Regions from separate parts of the Paraglaciecola sp. T6c genome, predicted to be linked through region 1. Evidence: predicted binding sites of a transcription regulator. Region 1 holds the regulator's gene; the other holds the start of a gene.

The links. Region 1 encodes NrdR, which represses ribonucleotide reductase genes. Its sites were predicted from a motif close to AAACACNANATNTNGTGTTT; they were not measured.
Region 2: a site for NrdR is predicted at 6,882-6,901, ahead of nrdA (class 1a ribonucleoside-diphosphate reductase subunit alpha). Genes of this name have one in related genera too.

What each region holds. Positions count from the first base shown of each region.
Region 1 is NC_008228.1:1,573,336-1,582,619, reverse strand. It holds gene ribE (6,7-dimethyl-8-ribityllumazine synthase) at 1-366, opposite strand, end outside; gene ribBA (bifunctional 3,4-dihydroxy-2-butanone-4-phosphate synthase/GTP cyclohydrolase II) at 616-1,713, opposite strand; gene PATL_RS06680 (riboflavin synthase) at 1,809-2,474, opposite strand; gene ribD (bifunctional diaminohydroxyphosphoribosylaminopyrimidine deaminase/5-amino-6-(5-phosphoribosylamino)uracil reductase RibD) at 2,618-3,736, opposite strand; gene nrdR (transcriptional regulator NrdR) at 3,795-4,244, opposite strand; gene PATL_RS06665 (FlgO family outer membrane protein) at 4,429-5,025, shown strand; gene PATL_RS06660 (FlgO family outer membrane protein) at 5,035-5,811, shown strand; gene PATL_RS06655 (hypothetical protein) at 6,744-7,451, shown strand; gene PATL_RS06650 (hypothetical protein) at 7,462-8,103, shown strand; gene PATL_RS06645 (hypothetical protein) at 8,190-8,954, shown strand; gene PATL_RS06640 (hypothetical protein) at 8,954-9,284, shown strand, end outside.
Region 2 is NC_008228.1:3,002,765-3,012,048, reverse strand. It holds gene dapA (4-hydroxy-tetrahydrodipicolinate synthase) at 1-509, shown strand, start outside; gene bamC (outer membrane protein assembly factor BamC) at 519-1,625, shown strand; gene PATL_RS12665 (phosphoribosylaminoimidazolesuccinocarboxamide synthase) at 1,704-2,807, shown strand; gene yfaE (class I ribonucleotide reductase maintenance protein YfaE) at 2,939-3,211, opposite strand; gene nrdB (class Ia ribonucleoside-diphosphate reductase subunit beta) at 3,211-4,341, opposite strand; gene nrdA (class 1a ribonucleoside-diphosphate reductase subunit alpha) at 4,407-6,722, opposite strand; gene PATL_RS12645 (HAD family hydrolase) at 7,105-7,761, opposite strand; gene ubiG (bifunctional 2-polyprenyl-6-hydroxyphenol methylase/3-demethylubiquinol 3-O-methyltransferase UbiG) at 7,763-8,482, opposite strand; gene gyrA (DNA topoisomerase (ATP-hydrolyzing) subunit A) at 8,763-9,284, shown strand, end outside.

The DNA of each region.
Region 1 (9,284 bases):
GATACTGTCAGTGGTGATAACGCCAAAAGAAACCGGAATACCGAATTCAAGTGACACCTGAGCTAAACCTTTGTTGCATTCACCAGCAACAAATTCGAAGTGTGGTGTACCGCCACGGATAACAGCGCCTAGAGCGATGATCCCATCAAAGGTTCCTTTTTCCGCTAGCTTTTTAGCCGCGATAGGCAACTCGTATGCACCAGGCACGCGAACCAAAGTGATATCTTGGCTGTTTACTTCACCGTGACGCTCAAGTGTATCTAATGCGCCTTCAACCAAACTCTCAACAACGAAACTGTTGAAACGTGACACAACCAACGCAAATTTTTTGCCTGTTGCGCGAATATTACCTTCAATGATATTCATGCCTAATAAGCCTTATCTGTAAAAAATGGCGCGTATGATAGCACAGCACCATATGATCCCAAACAGCTTAATGCGCTGTTTATAAAATAGTCATTATCGATGGCAAAGTATTTTGCTGCTCAAGGCGAAATCAAACATCGAGGAGGCGTTTAAGCGGATAGCATTCATCAACCAATGTATAATGTGTAAAAACTAAAAAACGCCTGACAAGCAGGCGCTTTTTTAGCGTTTGTAATTAACTATATTTAGCTAATCTACGTATTCAACCACTTCTAAGCCGTAACCAGATAGGGCATGATATTTTTTAGGTCGACTTAGCAAGCGCATTTTTTTCACGCCTAAGCTGGCAAGTATTTGACTACCGACACCCACAGTGCGAGACGTGCCGCTCCATGCTGCGCCAACAGGCTTTTCACCATTATCTTCGGCTTCAAACTGTTTTACTTGCGTCAGCAAATCTTCATCTTTACCCAGTAATACTAGAACACCACCTTCGGCAGCGATGCGTTTTAGTGCTTGGGGTAAATTCATGCTGCGCTCAATTGCTCGCTCTGAACCCAGCAAATCACTCAAGGTATTGTGCAAATGTACACGCACCAACGTTGGCTCATCAGGACTAATTTCGCCTTTACTCAACGCGAAATGTACTTGGTTATCAATCGAGTCTTTAAAAGTAACCAAATCGAACTCACCGTACTCAGTCGGCAATTTGCATTTTGCCACTTGCTCGATGGTGGTTTCATTTAAGTTACGATATTCAATCAAATCAGCGATTGTGCCAATTTTCAGGTCATGCTTTTTAGCAAACTCTTGTAACTCAGGGCCACGGGCCATGGTGCCGTCTTCGTTGAGTATTTCAACGATAACTGAGGCAGGCTCCAAGCCAGCTAAACGCGGTAAATCAACACCCGCTTCGGTATGCCCAGCGCGATTTAGCACCCCACCTTCTTTGGCAATAAGAGGGAATATATGCCCGGGTTGCACAATATCGTTGGCCGTGGCATCCGTAGCAACCGCCGCTAAAATAGTGCGCGCACGATCCGCAGCAGAAATACCCGTGGTGACCCCTTCACGAGCTTCGATTGATACCGTAAAGTTAGTCGAGAACTGTGCACCGTTGTTATCCACCATCAAAGGCAAATTCAAGCGTTTACAACGCTCCGCTGTCATGGGCAAGCAAACCAACCCCCGAGCGTGAGTCACCATAAAGTTAATGTCTTTTGGGGTGACGCACTCAGCGGCCATAATTAAATCGCCTTCGTTTTCACGGTCTTCGTCATCCATCAAGATAACCATTTTGCCAAGACGAATGTCTTCGATAATTTCTGCTGTTGTGTTCATTGCCATAATATTGTGATTCTTTTTGGTTGTGTCTTAAATGAGCAGCTATCTGCAAATGTCATTGTGTGCAATAAGCCCACGACTGTTGTTCAGCATGTGTCCTAACGTAAAAAGCCATTTTCAGCTAAAAATACCATGCTGATATCTGATTTTTGTTGGCCTGTTTCAGCGGCTTTGTCGCCGAGCATTAATCGCTCTAGGTAACGGGCAACCACGTCCACTTCTAAATTAATTTTAGTGCCCTTCTTGTAGCCACCAATAATCGTTTCTTCCAGGCTGTGGGGAATAAGAGTAATCAAGAATTTGGCACCCTCTACAGCATTCACCGTCAAGCTGACACCGTCTACAGTAATCGAGCCTTTTTCCGCTAAGTAACGGGCTAAATCTTTTGGTGCTTGCACCCAGATTTCTACGTAACGCCCAACAGGGTTGACGGAAACGACTTCGCCCACACCATCAACATGCCCGCTGACGATGTGCCCACCAAAGCGGGATGTCGGTAACATGGCCTTTTCTAAGTTCACCTTACTACCCGCTTTATAATCGGCAAAACCGCTGCGCTTGATGGTCTCGTGCGACACGTCAGCACTAAAGCCGCTCGAGTTCATGTCTACCACGGTTAAACACACACCGTTATTGGCGATACTGTCGCCAAGGGCCACATCCGACATATCCAGTTTATTTACCCGTATGCGCAAGCGAATGTCATCGCCCGTTGGGGTTAAGGATTCGATGTGCCCCACATCTTCAATTATTCCGGTAAACATAATGTCTTTTCACTCATATTAACTGTGTAATCTGTTTGAACATCGCGCTGATTTGAAACGAACAGGCTAGGTTAAACGAACACCCTATATTAAACACGCCCGTTATTTCCGTTATGTACGGGTCACTTGGCGTGGGTAGTAAATTATGTAAAGCGCGCCGTCAGCTTTAAATCTGGGCCGACTTGGCGTACATCCTGCCATTGTAATTCAAAAGCTTGCTGCATTTGGGTTAATTCGTCCACAGCAAATAAATCTCGGCCTTTATCTCCTAATAGTTTGGGCGCTTGGTACAAAATCAATTCATCTATCAGTTTATTCTGTAATAACGCCCCTGCAAGCTTCGCCCCTGCCTCTACCCATATATGGTTAAACCCGCGCTGGCCAAGGTGTTTCATTACATCTTGCAGGTCAAGTTGCGCACCGTTTGATTGGGCTTGATATTGCTCAACATGATCTGGAAATTCAGCTGTATTTGGCTGGCTATTGATAATCACAATGGGAGACGATAAAGCAAATAAATGCAGATCAGGGCGCATCTGGTTGCGCCCATCGAGCAAAACTCGCACAGGTTGGCGTAAATTCACTTCTGCTAACGCATTTCTTGCAAAACCCAATTCGCTGTAACGCACATTCAATGAAGGGTTATCCGCCAGGACCGTGCCCGAGCCAGACAATATCGCGCAACTCTGCGCTCGGTGGCGTTGCACATCTTCACGGGCTAAGGGCCCGGTTATCCACTGGCTTTCACCATTATTTAACGCGGTTTTGCCGTCCAAGCTTGATGCCAGCTTAACAGTAACCCAAGGCTTGCCTGTTTGCATGCGTTTGATAAAGCCGCGATTAAGCGCTTTGGCTTCACTTTCAAGTAAACCACTGCTTACCTGAACACCCGCGTCACTGAGCTTTTGTAAACCACTGCCGGCTACGAGTGGGTTTGGGTCAACCATAGCGGCAACAACGCGTTTCACCCCTGCGTCTAATAATGCTTCGGAGCATGGGCCGGTACGCCCGTGATGATTGCACGGCTCTAATGTGACGTAAGCGGTCGCGCCTTTGGTGCGCTCACCCGCTTGGGCAATGGCATGAATTTCTGCATGGGGGGTCCCGGCTTTTTGATGCCAGCCTTGGCCGACAATATTGCCTTGGGCATCAGTAATAACACAGCCCACATTGGGATTCGGCGAAGTTGTGTATTGGCCTTTTTCAGCCAAGCGGATGGCCAAAGCCATCATTTTTGCGTCAAGCGCAGAGAATTGCGTCACTCTACAACCTTATCAATTTAACTCTAGGGCACAGGAAAAACGTAAATCATTCGGCATGTTAGTCACCCAAACGTGCGATTTCTTCGCCAAATTCGCGAATATCTTCGAACGAGCGATACACAGAAGCAAAGCGTACATAGGCCACTTTATCCAGCTCTTTGAGAGCGTCCATAATTAGATTGCCCAAGTATTCACTAGTGATCTCACGCTCGCCTGTGGCACGCATAGCCGATTTAAGACGACTGATACACTGCTCCACTTGCTCGGTACTCACGGGGCGTTTTTCAAGGGCACGCTGTAAACCTGCCCGCAACTTATCTTCGTTAAACGGCTCACGAGAGCCATCACGTTTAACCACGCGAGGCATCACCAATTCAGCCATTTCAAAGGTAGTGAAACGCTCTTTACACATAGTACATTCACGACGGCGGCGCACTTGGTGCCCGTCAGCCACTAAGCGAGAGTCAATCACCTTGGTTTCTTGGATAGAACAGAAGGGACAAAACATAAAATATTCTTCAACCAAGTAATAGTAAGGTCATAGTATGCCGACCCAATAAATAAAAAGCCAGATTTGCGCGCTTACCACGGCCTTAATTCACTAAAATCTGCTGCCAAAAGGTTATATGGCACAAAAATCGCTTTGTTCTAATGCAAAGCCATTTATGGTGTCAAATTCAAGGCGATAACCGGTGAAAAAGATTAGTGTATGTATCATAGGGGCAGCGGTATCATTTCTATCAGCTTGCTCTGTATTAAGCTCTGACGACGCTGACATCGAGCAAACAAAGGTAACCGGCCCACAGTACAGCACCCATCATTATGTTGCCGTATTGGCTAAGCAATTATTTTTTACTGCTAAACCTATTTACATGGAAAAGAGCGTTGCTGTCGGCACGTTTTTGCCAACAGAAAGTATTGATGGCAAGAACATGCCCTCAACCAATGAGTTAGGCCAGCAAATTCAAGAAAGCCTAGTAACCTTGGCAACCCAGGCGGGGTTAAACGTAATCGAATTTAAAACGGCTTCTGCCATTAAAATTCAGCACAATCAAGACCTGATGCTCTCTCGGCAAATTGACGAGATAAACGCCCAAGTACAAACCGATTACTACCTTACCGGCACCTACTCATTACAGCAAAAGAACATCGCCATTAACGCACGGCTTATTGAAGCCAGCTCACAAAAAGTGATTGCTGCCGCCACAGAAGTATTCCCCAGTAACGTGATGTGGGAACAAGAAAAAATCATGCTGAAAAATAACGGTTTATACCGTAACGCCTACTAGGAGCACCAGATGAAACCTCTACTATTAGCAACTTTATGCACGGGTCTTCTGGGTGGTTGCTCCTCTATGTCCTCAATCATGCCCTTTTCAGATGATGACGACGCAGGCCGAGACTACGCCAACGCATCTTCAGATGCCCAAGCTGTGCAAGCACAACCTCTTTCGCTTTCTGCCATCGAAACTAGTGCTGAATTTAATCAAGACGTGCAACAAAAACTCATCAGCAATCAGCCAGCAGCCGTGCAACATAAGTTGCTAGAAATGGCAAAAAAGCCCAAGGGATACGACAAAGACATTAATTTTTATGTACGTGGTTTAATGCAAGATTTAGCCGGCAATTTACAATACGTGAACAATACCACTCCTGTGGCCGTCACCAGCTTTGTATTACTAGACAGTGATTACAGCAAAACGAATTTAATCGGCACACAAATGGCCGAGAGCGTCATGCACGAAGTGCACAAATTAGGTATTCCTGTGATTGATTTTAAAACCACAGATTATGTTCGCGTGACGCCCGACGGGGATTTCATCTTTAGTAAGGACTACGAAGAATTAAACGGCGACTCACCTATTCGTTACGTGTTGGGCGGCACCCTAGTCAAATACAATGATGGCTATTTAATTAACGCCAGAATGGTCGGTATTGATTCAAAAGCCGTGGTCGGCTCGGCGCAGAGCTTCATTCCTAACAACGTAGTCAGCGCTATGATGTCGAATGAAAAAAGCATGCAAGACGTCGAAGCGGATAAAGGTATGGCTAAAAAGACCATTGTTCAGGGCTGACAACACTGCTATCAATTTGAATAACGCCAAGGCGCGTCATCAAGGTTAATACACTGCCGAAAATGTGCTTTGTATTTAATCGATTGGATTATTCAGTTGATTCAATATTTAATAATTTAAAACAATACTTTGTGTCGAATAGTCCCTCTAACTTACTTTTTAGATCGTTAAGAGACTTAGGGGTCGCGTCATCATTGGCCAGCGGCTGTTATGAGCATAATGATTCGCATGTTTAAAACAACAGCTCAACGTATGCTAATTAGAGCGCTTACGTTAATCAGATTTGTTCTTCAAAGCCTCTAACAACATAATACTCAGTCGCCTATTTCTATACGCATATCGGGCCTTATCCTCAGTATTCCCAGTTGCTCTAGGGCGAATATCTTTATTGCTCACGCCAAATAAAAGACAGTATCCGAACCCTAAATCAATAAAAATTTAATGTTATGAATAAAAATTCTCCAAATTTCAATAATAAGATTACATTTATGACTAAAGGCATTGTTTTGCCAATTACGAATAAAATCTAATCTGAAAGCGGCAAAATTTAACCTTTAGCTAACATAAGAAAAATATAATGCCGCCAACAATGCCGTACTAACTGACTAATTCAACTCAATAAATATTGATAGGTAATAATGGGTAAAATTGTAGGTCACAAGAGAAAATTGATTTTTATCAATGCCAATCAAACAGCTGTACAAAAAAACAACCTATTAATGAATAAAGAAAAATACTAAAAATCTGACAAATCGGTAACATCGTAAGTGTCTACCAATCGGTTTACACCTTTTATAGAGGTCAACAGCGCAAGTTATTTACAATAAAGACTAAAACTAATCAAAAAAGTGTCGATAACTTATTCGAGAAAGTTAAAAACGTCTTTTTACTTTCCAAGTCATTACTAAATTTTAAGAATCAGGAGGGTTGTTATGCAACCAAATAAAAGATTGAGGAAAACAGTACTAGCAGGCGCTTTTGTATTAAGCGCAGGTAATGCTTTTAATGCTAGTGCTGATCTTTTTCCCGTTACAGCAGGCGCTATCCCAGATGTAACAGCAGGTTTAGTCGCTGGATACACGGAGCTGTCATTCGGTGAAGGTATTATCGGCTCAAAAGTGGGAGAAACCTGTACATTGAGTGGATTTGCAAGCGTTCCTGAGGATGATTTGCAATTTGATATTGGCGCAAATGGCACCGATAATGCGGATGGAACGTACGGAGATTTGACAGGAGAGGCTTGTGTTGACTCAACTGGCGAAGGCTCATTAGTACTCATTGAGATAGAAGGAGCTGCTGGCTCAACCGTAGCTGTGAGCGTCCCCGATGTAACAGGTACTGGTTACACTTATTCAGCAACAGCAAATAGTTGCGTTATTGATTTCGATGGCGGCACTACTGATACACTGGACTCCTGCCAAACATTTTCGTCTGAGACAGTTATTAATGTCGGTGTGTCAGGCACCCAATCGGACGGTGTAAATACTAATGCAGATGAACTTCCGAATGCTGCAAAAGGTTATGCTGCAATGGTCGGTAAAACTCGCATGGTGCTAGCAGGCGCAATTACTGTTGACAGTGAAATTGCCGCAGGCACTACTATTAACGACAATATTATTGTTCAAGTGACGTACGAATAGGAAGCAGAAAATGAAATACGCAAATAAATTTAAGAAAGCCGCGCCTTTACTGTTATTACCTATAATGGGCGTTGCATCGGCAACCGATGTCACTGTCCCCCTTAGCTTTACCACTTTACCAGTGATAGAAATAGAAGAAATTCAGCCGCTAGCATTTGGTGACGTACTGACACTGGCTCAAGCCGCGACTTGCACAATGTCAACAAATGCTGGCACTGCATTGACCCCAGCTCAAGAAGGATCGGATTTAACAAGTGCAGCTATTTTCGGCACCGGCGCCTTACTGGCAAATAGCGCTGGTGAATTGTCGAATGGTTGCGATGGGGATGATGGCCAAGTTGGTATATATAAAATAACCTCCTTCGCAGACGCAGACATTACAGTTTCACTTTCTTCAGGAACTGATTCCGAGATTAACTTCGTTCCGGCTGGCTATGTGACAGACTTAGTTGAAGGAGCGCCAGGTACGCCTGCTAGGACTCCGATTGCTAACGGTGGTGATGTAGATGTAAACGCAAGTGCTGCTACAACGGCATTTGGAGCTGCAGGTACAAACAGAGCAATTATCGGTGGCACTATCACTAACTTTGCTCCCTTAACTGCTGGGGGGCAATATGCTACTGATTTTAACTTAAACGTGGTATATCAATAGCATAAAGTCAATTAAAAACTGGTTTACTTCTTGCTTCTCGTTGCCATAAGACAAAAAAATGGCAACGGTTTTTTTTTGAGGTAAACATGAAGAAGTGGATAGTATTAAGTTGTTTTATTGGTTTAGAGGTGCATGCCGCTTCTTTGGGCACCTACCGTATCTATTTAGACAGTGAGCATCGGCAAGAGAAATTCATTGTTAAAAACAGCAACGCTATTCCAGAAAAATGTGATGTTTCCTTTTCTTACATGGCATACGATGATAAAGCGGGCGTCAAAAAATTAACGGCTAATGAGCAAGCGGTTCTATCTCAACCTGCGATATCACATTTGCGCTTTTCCCCTAAGAAATTCACCATAGAACCAAAATCTTTTCAATACATCGCCTTTACCTATCGCCGTCAAATAAATGACGAACCGGCTGAGCATCGCACATACGCTAATATCCAGTGTGTTCAGTTAGACGAGCGAGCTAAAAAAGGTGTCAACCTCAAACCCACGATTATGCACTCGGTCCCCCTAGTCATCCGCACCGGAAAGCCTCAAGATTTAAACGCGAACCTAAATTTCAGCCACGTAGAGCAACAACAAGACACTATTTATTTTCGACTTAGCCATACAGGTAATCGCTCAGTTTACGGTGATATAAAGCTAGTGAGTGAAGAGGGGAAAGAGCTCAAAGTACTCCAGCGAAATGTAGTGATTTACCCTGAGATGAAATACAAGGATTTCAGTTTCTCGCTAGCAAGTGCGGGCGAAACATTAAGCAAAAAATTGAAAATCGTCTTTCAAGAGACCGGTGTATACAGCGCTAAAAAACAATTTGAATTACCGATAGAAGAGGTATTGTAATGAAAAGAATATCAAGTTGTATTCGCCATTTTACATTATTCTGTTTACTCAATATTGTAGTAATTGATGCTTTTGGGATATCTATTACTGCCCGAAGACTTTATCTGGATCCAAAAAGCGACTCAACCAATATACGAGTGCTTAACATGGACGCTGAAGCTCAGCGCTGCACAGTGCAAGTGAGAGATGTTCTTATTAATGAGAAAGGATTAATCGAATTAGCGGCTAACGGAACGACCACTGAAAACAGTGCCAAGCCATTAATCAGACTCGCCCCCAGACGCTTTGACCTTGGGATGCGAGAGCATCAAATGGTAAAGCTATTATACA
Region 2 (9,284 bases), 1.4 Mb from region 1:
CGACTGATTTGCCGGTTCTGTTGTACAACGTACCTGGGCGTACGGTTGCAGATATGCTGCCTGACACAGTGGCGGAACTCGCAACACACCCTAAAATTGTTGGCCTTAAAGATGCCACCGGTGATATTGCCCGTTTAAAACAAATGCAACCTTTAGTAGATAAAGACTTTGTATTCTTAAGTGGCGACGATGCTACAGGATGTGAGTTTTTAACGGCAGGGGGGCACGGCGTTATTTCAGTGACGGCGAATGTTGTACCTAAGCAAATGTCTCAGATGTGTGAAGCGGCGCTTGCCGGTAATTACTCCAAAGCCAAAGAAATCGATCAGCAAATAGCCGAGCTTCACAGCGCTCTATTTATTGAACCAAATCCAGTATTGCCTAAGTGGGCTTTATACAAAATGGGGCTCATTCAATCTGCATTTTTGCGTTTACCGTTAATTGAATCGGAACTTGATAGCCAAAATCATATCGAACAAGTCATGCGCAATTCGGGCGTATTATCTTAAGGAGATTGCATGACAACTAAGTTTTTCATTGGCACAGCTATCGCGGTTAGTGTTTTAAGCGCGTGTAGTTCATTAGAAGAGCGACAAATCGCCAGCGGTAATTTTGAATATACTAAGCAACAGCCAGGTCATGATATTCAAGTACCAGCCGATGTTGACCGTCCTAATTTTAGTCAGGCTTATAAGCTTCCTGCTTTGGATGCTGATGCGCCGCGCAATTTTATTGGCAAAAAGCTCAAGGTCGTTTCACCCGCGTTGGTGTTGCCTTTAGTCACTGGGTCTCATGTTGATGATGGCAGTAAAGATGCTAAGGTGTTTTTCGACCAAGTCGACGATAGTCAACCGCTAGACACCACTATTTGGAATTCTCTGCTGAGTTATCTAGAAGAGCAGGGCATTGGCATTGAATCGTTCGATAAAGACAAACAGCGCCTCGTTACCGATTGGGTCGTGGCCAAAGAGATTTTAGATGATCATTGGTATAGCTGGTCATCTGTTGAGCGTGACACCAGCCAACGCTTTGAATTTGATTTAGAAATGAAACCCCACGGACGTACGGCGACATTGAACGCGCACCTAGTGGATTATAAAGAGCGTCAGGGGGAAGCGGTTGTTGCTGAAAAATCTGATGTAGATTCCCGCGCTAAAGAAGTCGACATCTTGAATAAAGTGATTGGTCACTACGAATACCAAATTCGAGTGGCTGATGCTAAGCGCCTACGGGAAATTCGCCGTGGTATGCAAATTACAATTGGCCAAGATGGCGAAGATGCACCTGCGTTTATTATTGACAGTAACTACGACACAGCATGGCCGCGCGTGCTATTGGTGTTGCGTAAACTTGGTTTTGACGTGAAAGATTACGACAAATCTAATGGTTTATTGTTTGTTAAGTACAACGGTACCGAGAGTGGTTGGTGGGATTCAGTTTGGTCTAACGACGAAAATGCTTTACCGCTTGAAAAGCAAGAGTATCGTTTTAGAGTAGAAGACGCGGGTGAGCATACCTCGTTAACTGTGCTTGATAACGAGAGCACGCCATTTACTAAAGATAAGTTATCTGGTCTGTATGATGTGTTTGCCCGAGTAATGGCTGACGATAATTTAGACATTTAATGTAATCCGTATCGATTGAAAGAGCACCGCAAGGGTGCTTTTTCGTTTTTAGGCAACCCATTTTGAGGACAATCTAGTATGAGCTTCGCTGATAAAGTGCTTGCTGTTAATGACAACCTTCCTATTCGTACTGATTTACCTGTGCACAGTGGCAAAGTTCGTTCTGTATATTGGTTAACAGAGCAGGATAGCCGACGTCTTATTGAAGAGCATAATTACCCGGTACCGAAAGATACGCCATTAGCCATCATGTTAATAAGCGATCGTATTTCAGCGTTTGATTGCATTTGGCGTGGTGAAGAAGGTATGCAAGGTGTACCTGGAAAAGGCGCAGCTTTAAATGCTATTTCAAACCATTGGTTTGGCTTATTTAAGGAGCAGGGGCTGGCTGATAGTCATATATTAGACATTCCTCACCCACTGGTATGGATTGTTCAGAAAGCTCGCCCAATCATGATTGAGGCGATTTGCCGTCAATATATTACGGGTTCCATGTGGCGTGCGTACGAAAAAGGCGAACGCGAGTTTTGCGGTATCCGTCTTGAGGAAGGGTTATCAAGAGACAGCAAGTTAGCCAATATATTGATTACTCCTTCTACCAAAGGTGTTCTTAAAGGCATTGAGGGGGTGCCAGAAGCAGACGATGTCAATGTGTCTCGAAGTGATATAGCGCAACACTATGCTGCGTTTAACTTTAACTCTGCTGATGACATTGCTTTGTACGAAAAATTACTCACTGAAGGCTTCGGGGTCATAAGTCACGCGCTTAACAAAATCGATCAAATTTTCGTAGATACAAAGTTCGAATTTGGTTATGTAAAAGACGTAGACGGAAACGATAAATTAATTTATATGGATGAAGTGGGAACCCCAGATTCATCTCGTATATGGGACGCCAAGCAATACGATCAAGGCAATATTGTCGAGAACTCAAAAGAAGGATTCAGGCAGTTGCTGCTCAATTACTTCCCTGATCCTGATATATTGCTTAATAAAGAGCGCATGGATGAACGCGAGGCATTAGCACGAAACAATGCCTTACCAGTACAGGTGTTAATGGATATATCAAAGACTTATACACAAATAGCGGAGAAAATCACCGGCCAAAAAATTGTGCTCAGTGATAACCCTAAAGAAGAAGTGATCAGTGTTTTACGGGATAGGTACCAGCTTATTGACTAAACTCATATCTCGTTTGAAAGGTGAGACTCATATAAGCCAGCTATTTTGCTGGCTTTTTTGGATTTTAAAACCGCTAGCTTCTTGTTAGCTAATTCCAATCGATTGACGCTGCGTGTTTACTTGAGGTTGGATTACGCTTTAATTTTTATGTGACCCAAGGGTTTACAGCAACAAGGCAGTATTTCGCCGTCATCGATGAAAGCAAGAGGATCAAGTAGGTATTCTACCTCACCTTCGATTAACTGTGTTCTACATGCACCGCAAAATCCCTCTTTGCAGTGGTATTCCTTAGGAATATTATGGATGAGCAAACAGTCGAGGAGATTGTCGTGAGCAAACGAAATCGTATGCTCACAGGGGGCGTCGGGGTCGTCGTGTTCAACAACCGTGACTTTTTTGCACACTATAGCTCGAACTCGTCGAAGTCGTTGCTGCCGACTTCAGAGTCGATTTGGCCGACAAGATAGGAGCTGATCTCAGATTCTTGCGGAGCGACCTGTACGTTGTCTGAATTCAAATAATTATTCATCCAAGGCAAGGGGTTATTTTTAATGTCAAATGGCTGATCTAAGCCAATTGCTGACATTCTGTGGTTCGCAATAAACTCCACGTATTGACATAAAATATCTTTATTTAGGCCAATCATCGAGCCGTTCTGAAATAAGTACTCAGCCCATTCTTTCTCTTGATTAACTGCGTCAAGGAAGATATTTGTCGCTTCCTCTTTATACTCAAGGGCGATTTCAGCCATTTCAGGGTCGTCTTTGCCTTTGGCCCACAAGTTCAAAATATGCTGCGTCGAGGTCAAGTGTAGGTTTTCATCACGTGAAATCAGGCGAATAATTTTAGAATTACCTTCCATTAATTCACGCTCAGCAAACGCAAACGTACACGCGAACGACACGTAAAAACGAATCGCTTCCAAGGCATTGACTGAATTCATGCACAAGAATAGTTTTATCTTCAGCGTACGCATAGTCACAACGTGTTCTTCACCATTGATTGTGTGCGTACCTTCACCAAGGGTTTGCCAAAGTTGGGTGTAAAAAATCAAATCGTCATAGTATTTAGAAATATCAGCAGCGCGCTTCTTGATTTGCTCATTTTCAACGATATCAGAGAAAATACTGCTTGGGTCCCCAAACAAGTTACGCAAAATATGGGTGTAGGAACGTGAATGAATGGTTTCAAAAAACGACCATGTTTCAGTCCATGTTTCTAGCTCAGGAATAGAAATAATCGGTAAAAAAGCAATATTTGGGCTACGGCCTTGAATAGAGTCTAATAAGGTTTGATATTTCAAATTCGAAATAAAAATGTGCTTTTCTGATTCACTCAGCTTTTGAAAGTCAACTCTGTCTTTACTGACATCTACTTCTTCGGGGCGCCAGAAAAAACTGATTTGCTTCTCGATAAGTTTTTCGAAAATGCTGTGTTTTTGTTGATCATAACGGGCAACGTTGACCGGATTGCCAAAAAACATAGGTTCCTGCAAAGGGTCATTATTGATTTGATTAAACGTTGTGTATTTCATGAATGTTAGCAGACCATTTTGAGTTGAATTCGCCCTTTAGGGATACGCTAAAGGGCTCAGAAAGATTAAATTTTACACGCACCGCCAGCACAATCGTCGTCTTCTTCAACGACTGCTTCTTGTGGAACGAACTGGGTTGATTTCAGCTCTTGCTGTGATGTATCTGCTGCGCCATCACGAGTGTTGTGGTAGTACAAGGTTTTTACGCCTAGCTGATAAGCGGTAAGCAAGTCTTTCAACAATAACTTCATGGGGACTTTGCCACCGTCGTATTTGTTCGGGTCGTAACTGGTGTTAGCTGAAATTGTTTGATCAACAAACTTTTGCATAATACCGGTTAACTGTAAGTAACCATCGTTAGACGGTAAATCCCACAACAATTCGTACTTGTCTTTCAACAATTCGTACTCAGGCACCACTTGCTTCAACACTCCATCTTTACTGGATTTAACACTGATGTGGCCGCGTGGTGGCTCAATGCCATTGGTGGCATTTGAAATCTGTGATGATGTTTCAGACGGCATCAAGGCAGACAAGGTACTGTTACGTAGACCGTATTGCTTGATGTCAGCACGTAGACTGTCCCAGTCACAATGCAGTGGCTCGTTACAAATTTTGTCTAAGTCTTTCTTGTAGGTATCAATTGGCATGATCCCTTGAGAGTAGGTGGTCTCATCAAACTTAGGACATGCGCCTTTCTCTTTTGCTAGGTTACAAGAGGCACGCATCAAGTGATATTGCATGGCTTCAAATGTTCGGTGAATGAGGCCGTTGGCACTGCCATCTGAGTATTTAACGCCGTTCTTAGCAAGGTAGTAGGCAAAATTGATTACACCTATACCCAATGTACGACGCCCCATAGTGGCATTGTACGCTGCGGGTACGGGGTAATCTTGATAATCGAGTAGGTTGTCAAGCGCACGTACGGCGAGGTCAGCCATTTCTGCGAAGTCTTCTAAGCTTTCAATGGCACCTAGGTTAAACGCTGATAATGTACAAAGGGCAATTTCGCCGTTTTCGTCATTAACGTGCTCAAGGGGTTTAGTCGGTAGAGCGATTTCAAGACACAGGTTGCTTTGACGGATCGGTGCAACTTTCGGGTCGAAAGGACTGTGCGTGTTGCAGTGATCCACGTTCTGAAGATAGATACGGCCGGTACTAGCACGCTCTTGCATGAACAAGCTAAACAACTCTACTGCTTTGATTTGGGTCTTGCGGATGCTGTCATCTTGCTCGTACTTAACGTATAGCTCTTCAAATTTAGGTTGGTCAGCAAAGAACGCATCGTACAAACCAGGTACGTCAGATGGGCTAAACAAGCTAATGTGCTGATCTTTAATCAAGCGCTGATACATCAACTTATTAAATTGCACGCCGTAATCCAAATGACGAACGCGGTTTTCTTCTACACCACGGTTATTTTTCAATACTAGAAGTGATTCCACTTCCATATGCCAAAGTGGGTAGAAAAGTGTTGCTGCACCGCCGCGAACGCCGCCTTGTGAACAACTTTTAACGGCAGTTTGGAAATACTTATAGAATGGAATACAACCCGTATGGAATGCTTCGCCGCCGCGAATAGGGCTACCAAGAGCACGTATGCGCCCTGCGTTGACACCGATACCGGCGCGCTGGCTCACGTACTTAACAATGGCACTGGCTGTCGCGTTAATTGAATCAAGGCTATCGCCAGCTTCAATCAATACACATGAGCTGAACTGCCTTGTAGGTGTACGCACGCCGGCCATAATTGGCGTAGGCAGTGAGATTTTGAATTTCGACGTCGCATCATAGAAGCGCTTGATGTATTCCATGCGCGAATCTTTCGGGTAATCAGCAAACAAACATGCTGCTACCAAGATATATAGAAATTGGGCACTCTCGTAAATTTCGCCTGTTACCCGGTTTTGAACAAGGTATTTACCTTCTAGCTGCTTGACTGCGGCGTAGCTAAAGTCCATGTCACGCCAGTGGTCAATATAATCATCCATTTCTTGAAATTCAGCTTCGCTGTAATCACTCAACAAATGTTGATCATATTTTTGCATCTCGACCATGTTGGTAACATGGGCGAAAAGCGCTGGGGGCTCAAACTGCCCATAGGCTTTCTTACGTAAATGGAAGATAGCCAAACGTGCTGCTAAGTATTGATAATCTGGTGCGTCTGTTGAAATAAGATCGGCCGCTGAGCGGATCAGCGTCTCATGAATATCTTCTGTCTTGATACCGTCGTAGAACTGAATATGCGCTTTAATTTCCACCTGAGATACAGACACATTATTAAGGCCTTTAGCTGCCCAAGTAATAACTTTGTGGATTTTTTCGAGGTCAATGCTTTCGCGCTCGCCAGTTCGCTTAGTAACGAAGAGTTTGTTATTCATGTATACGCCGTTTTGATTATAGTTTTTACAAAATATAGAAACGGTGAATTTCACCATTTCTGTGGAAATTATGCTTGACGAAGAGGGAAAGTTGCGGATCTTTTTTACAACGACCATCCTGTCGATAAAACACAAGATAATGAGGTTTTAGTGCCTTTGCAACCCCACATCTGGTGCTTTTGTAGACGTTCAAATCAACAGAAAATTTATGTTAGTAACGACTCACCTAACAAGGCCATTCTCTTTGCATGTATAGGGAATGCAAGATCATTTTTAGGAATTATTTTTTTATAAACTTTTTTAATCGAAAAAATCAGTTGTTATAATTTCACGATATATAGTGTCTAGGTGTTTACAAAACCACTACATATCGTGTTTGGTGTTATAGGTGGGCGAGGATTGCCTGTGGTTGATCAATGTACAGATCCGCATTCCAGCTGTCTGATCTATGCTCTGGGCCTATGTATCCATAGTTTGCCACCACACTAAACATGTTCGCAGCTTTTGCGGCATCTATGTCACGTTTAGCATCGCCGATATACCAACACTCTGTAGGATTAATGTTCATCGCGTTTGCAGCATGTATCAGGGGCAAAGGGTGGGGTTTGCGTTTTTCTAACGTGTCGCCACTGATGACCACTTGGCACTGGGCAAACTCGTCAAAATGAGGTAACAAAAGCTCGGTGAGCCATTGTGGTTTATTGGTCACTATGCCCCAAGGGATATTATCCTTATCTAAACGTGCAAGTAGCTCTCTAATGCCATCAAACGACACGGTATCTACACATATCTCTTGTTCATATCTTTCAAGAAAAAGGGCCCTAAGTGCTTCGACGTCAAAATCCGCGAGCCTATCGCCAAAGCCTATTTCGAGTAATCCTTGAGAGCCATCAGAAGCAATATTACGATATACGCTGAACGCGCATGAGGGCATTTTATGTTGGTGTAAAACCCAGTTTAGGGCATTGCCTAAATCTCGTGCAGTGTCTAATAACGTACCGTCTAAATCGAACAATACACCTTTGGGCTTATTTAGCATGTTATGCATCACCGCCATGCTGACAATGTACGATGTAATTCACGTCAACGTTTTTGTCAGATAAATAAAACTGTTGAGTAATGGGGTTTACATGCAGGCCTGTCATATGTTTCGCCATCAAAGGTGTATTGTCTACCCAGTTTAATAATTCCGAGGGTTTAATAAACTTGTCATGATTGTGGGTTTCTTTGGGCACTAATTTAAGAATGTGCTCTGCGCCAACTATCGCCATCAAATATGATTTGATATTACGGTTTAAGGTCGAGAAAAATACCGTGCCGCCAGGTTTAACCAGTCTGCTACAAGCCTCAACTACAGATGACGGGTCAGGCACATGTTCGAGCATTTCCATACAAGTCACCACATCGAATTGCCCAGGATGGGCATCAGCGAACTCTTCCGCTGTTGACAGCTGATAGTCAATGCTTAATTGTGATTCAAGGCTATGTAATCTTGCTACTTCAAGCGGGGCTTCGCCCATATCAATGCCGGATACCTCAGCACCCGCGCGCGCCATACTTTCCGCTAAAATACCGCCACCGCAACCCACATCAATCACTTTCTTGCCTTCAAGCCCTTGAGTGCGCTGCACGATATAATCGGTTCTAAGTGGGTTGATGGTATGTAAGGGTTTAAACTCCCCGTTTAGGTCCCACCAACGAGATGCCAAATCGGCAAATTTCTGTATTTCTTGATGGTCAACATTTTGAGCTGAGTTCATATTGCGGTCCAAAAATTTGAATTTCGCTATTATAGCCAGCATGTATTAAAGCTGGCTAGCGCAATATATGCGGTTTTTTAGCGTCTTTGGCTACTATATGAGCGGATCCTATCTATTTATTTTTTACGGTCAGTGTTAGAATCCCAAGGCTCGATAATACGAAATTCCAGAGTTAATCGTTGACTGTTATTTTGAGGCCTAGCTCAAATGCACTGACGCGGATTGTAAATTTTATGTCTAATTCTATTTCTAATAATAATGACTAGGGACAAGGCTGTATATGACTGATCACGCCCAAGAAATTCTTCCTATTAATATTGAAGAAGAACTTAAAAATTCTTATCTTGATTACGCCATGAGCGTAATTGTAGGCAGGGCGCTGCCTGATGTAAGAGATGGCTTGAAGCCCGTGCATCGCCGGGTTTTGTTCGCTATGAACGAGCTGAAAAACGATTTTAACAAACCCTATAAAAAATCGGCACGTGTTGTCGGTGATGTTATCGGTAAGTACCACCCACATGGAGACTCGGCTGTTTACGATACCATCGTACGTATGGCTCAGCCGTTTTCTTTACGTTACATGCTGGTAGATGGTCAAGGTAACTTCGGTTCTGTTGATGGTGATTCAGCCGCTGCAATGCGTTACACCGAAATTCGTATGGCGAAAATTTCCCATGAATTATTAGCGGATTTAGAAAAAGAAACCGTCGACTTCGTTCCGAATTACGACGGTACCGAATTCATCCCTGACGTACTGCCCACTAAAGTACCCAACCTATTAATCAATGGTTCTTCAGGTATT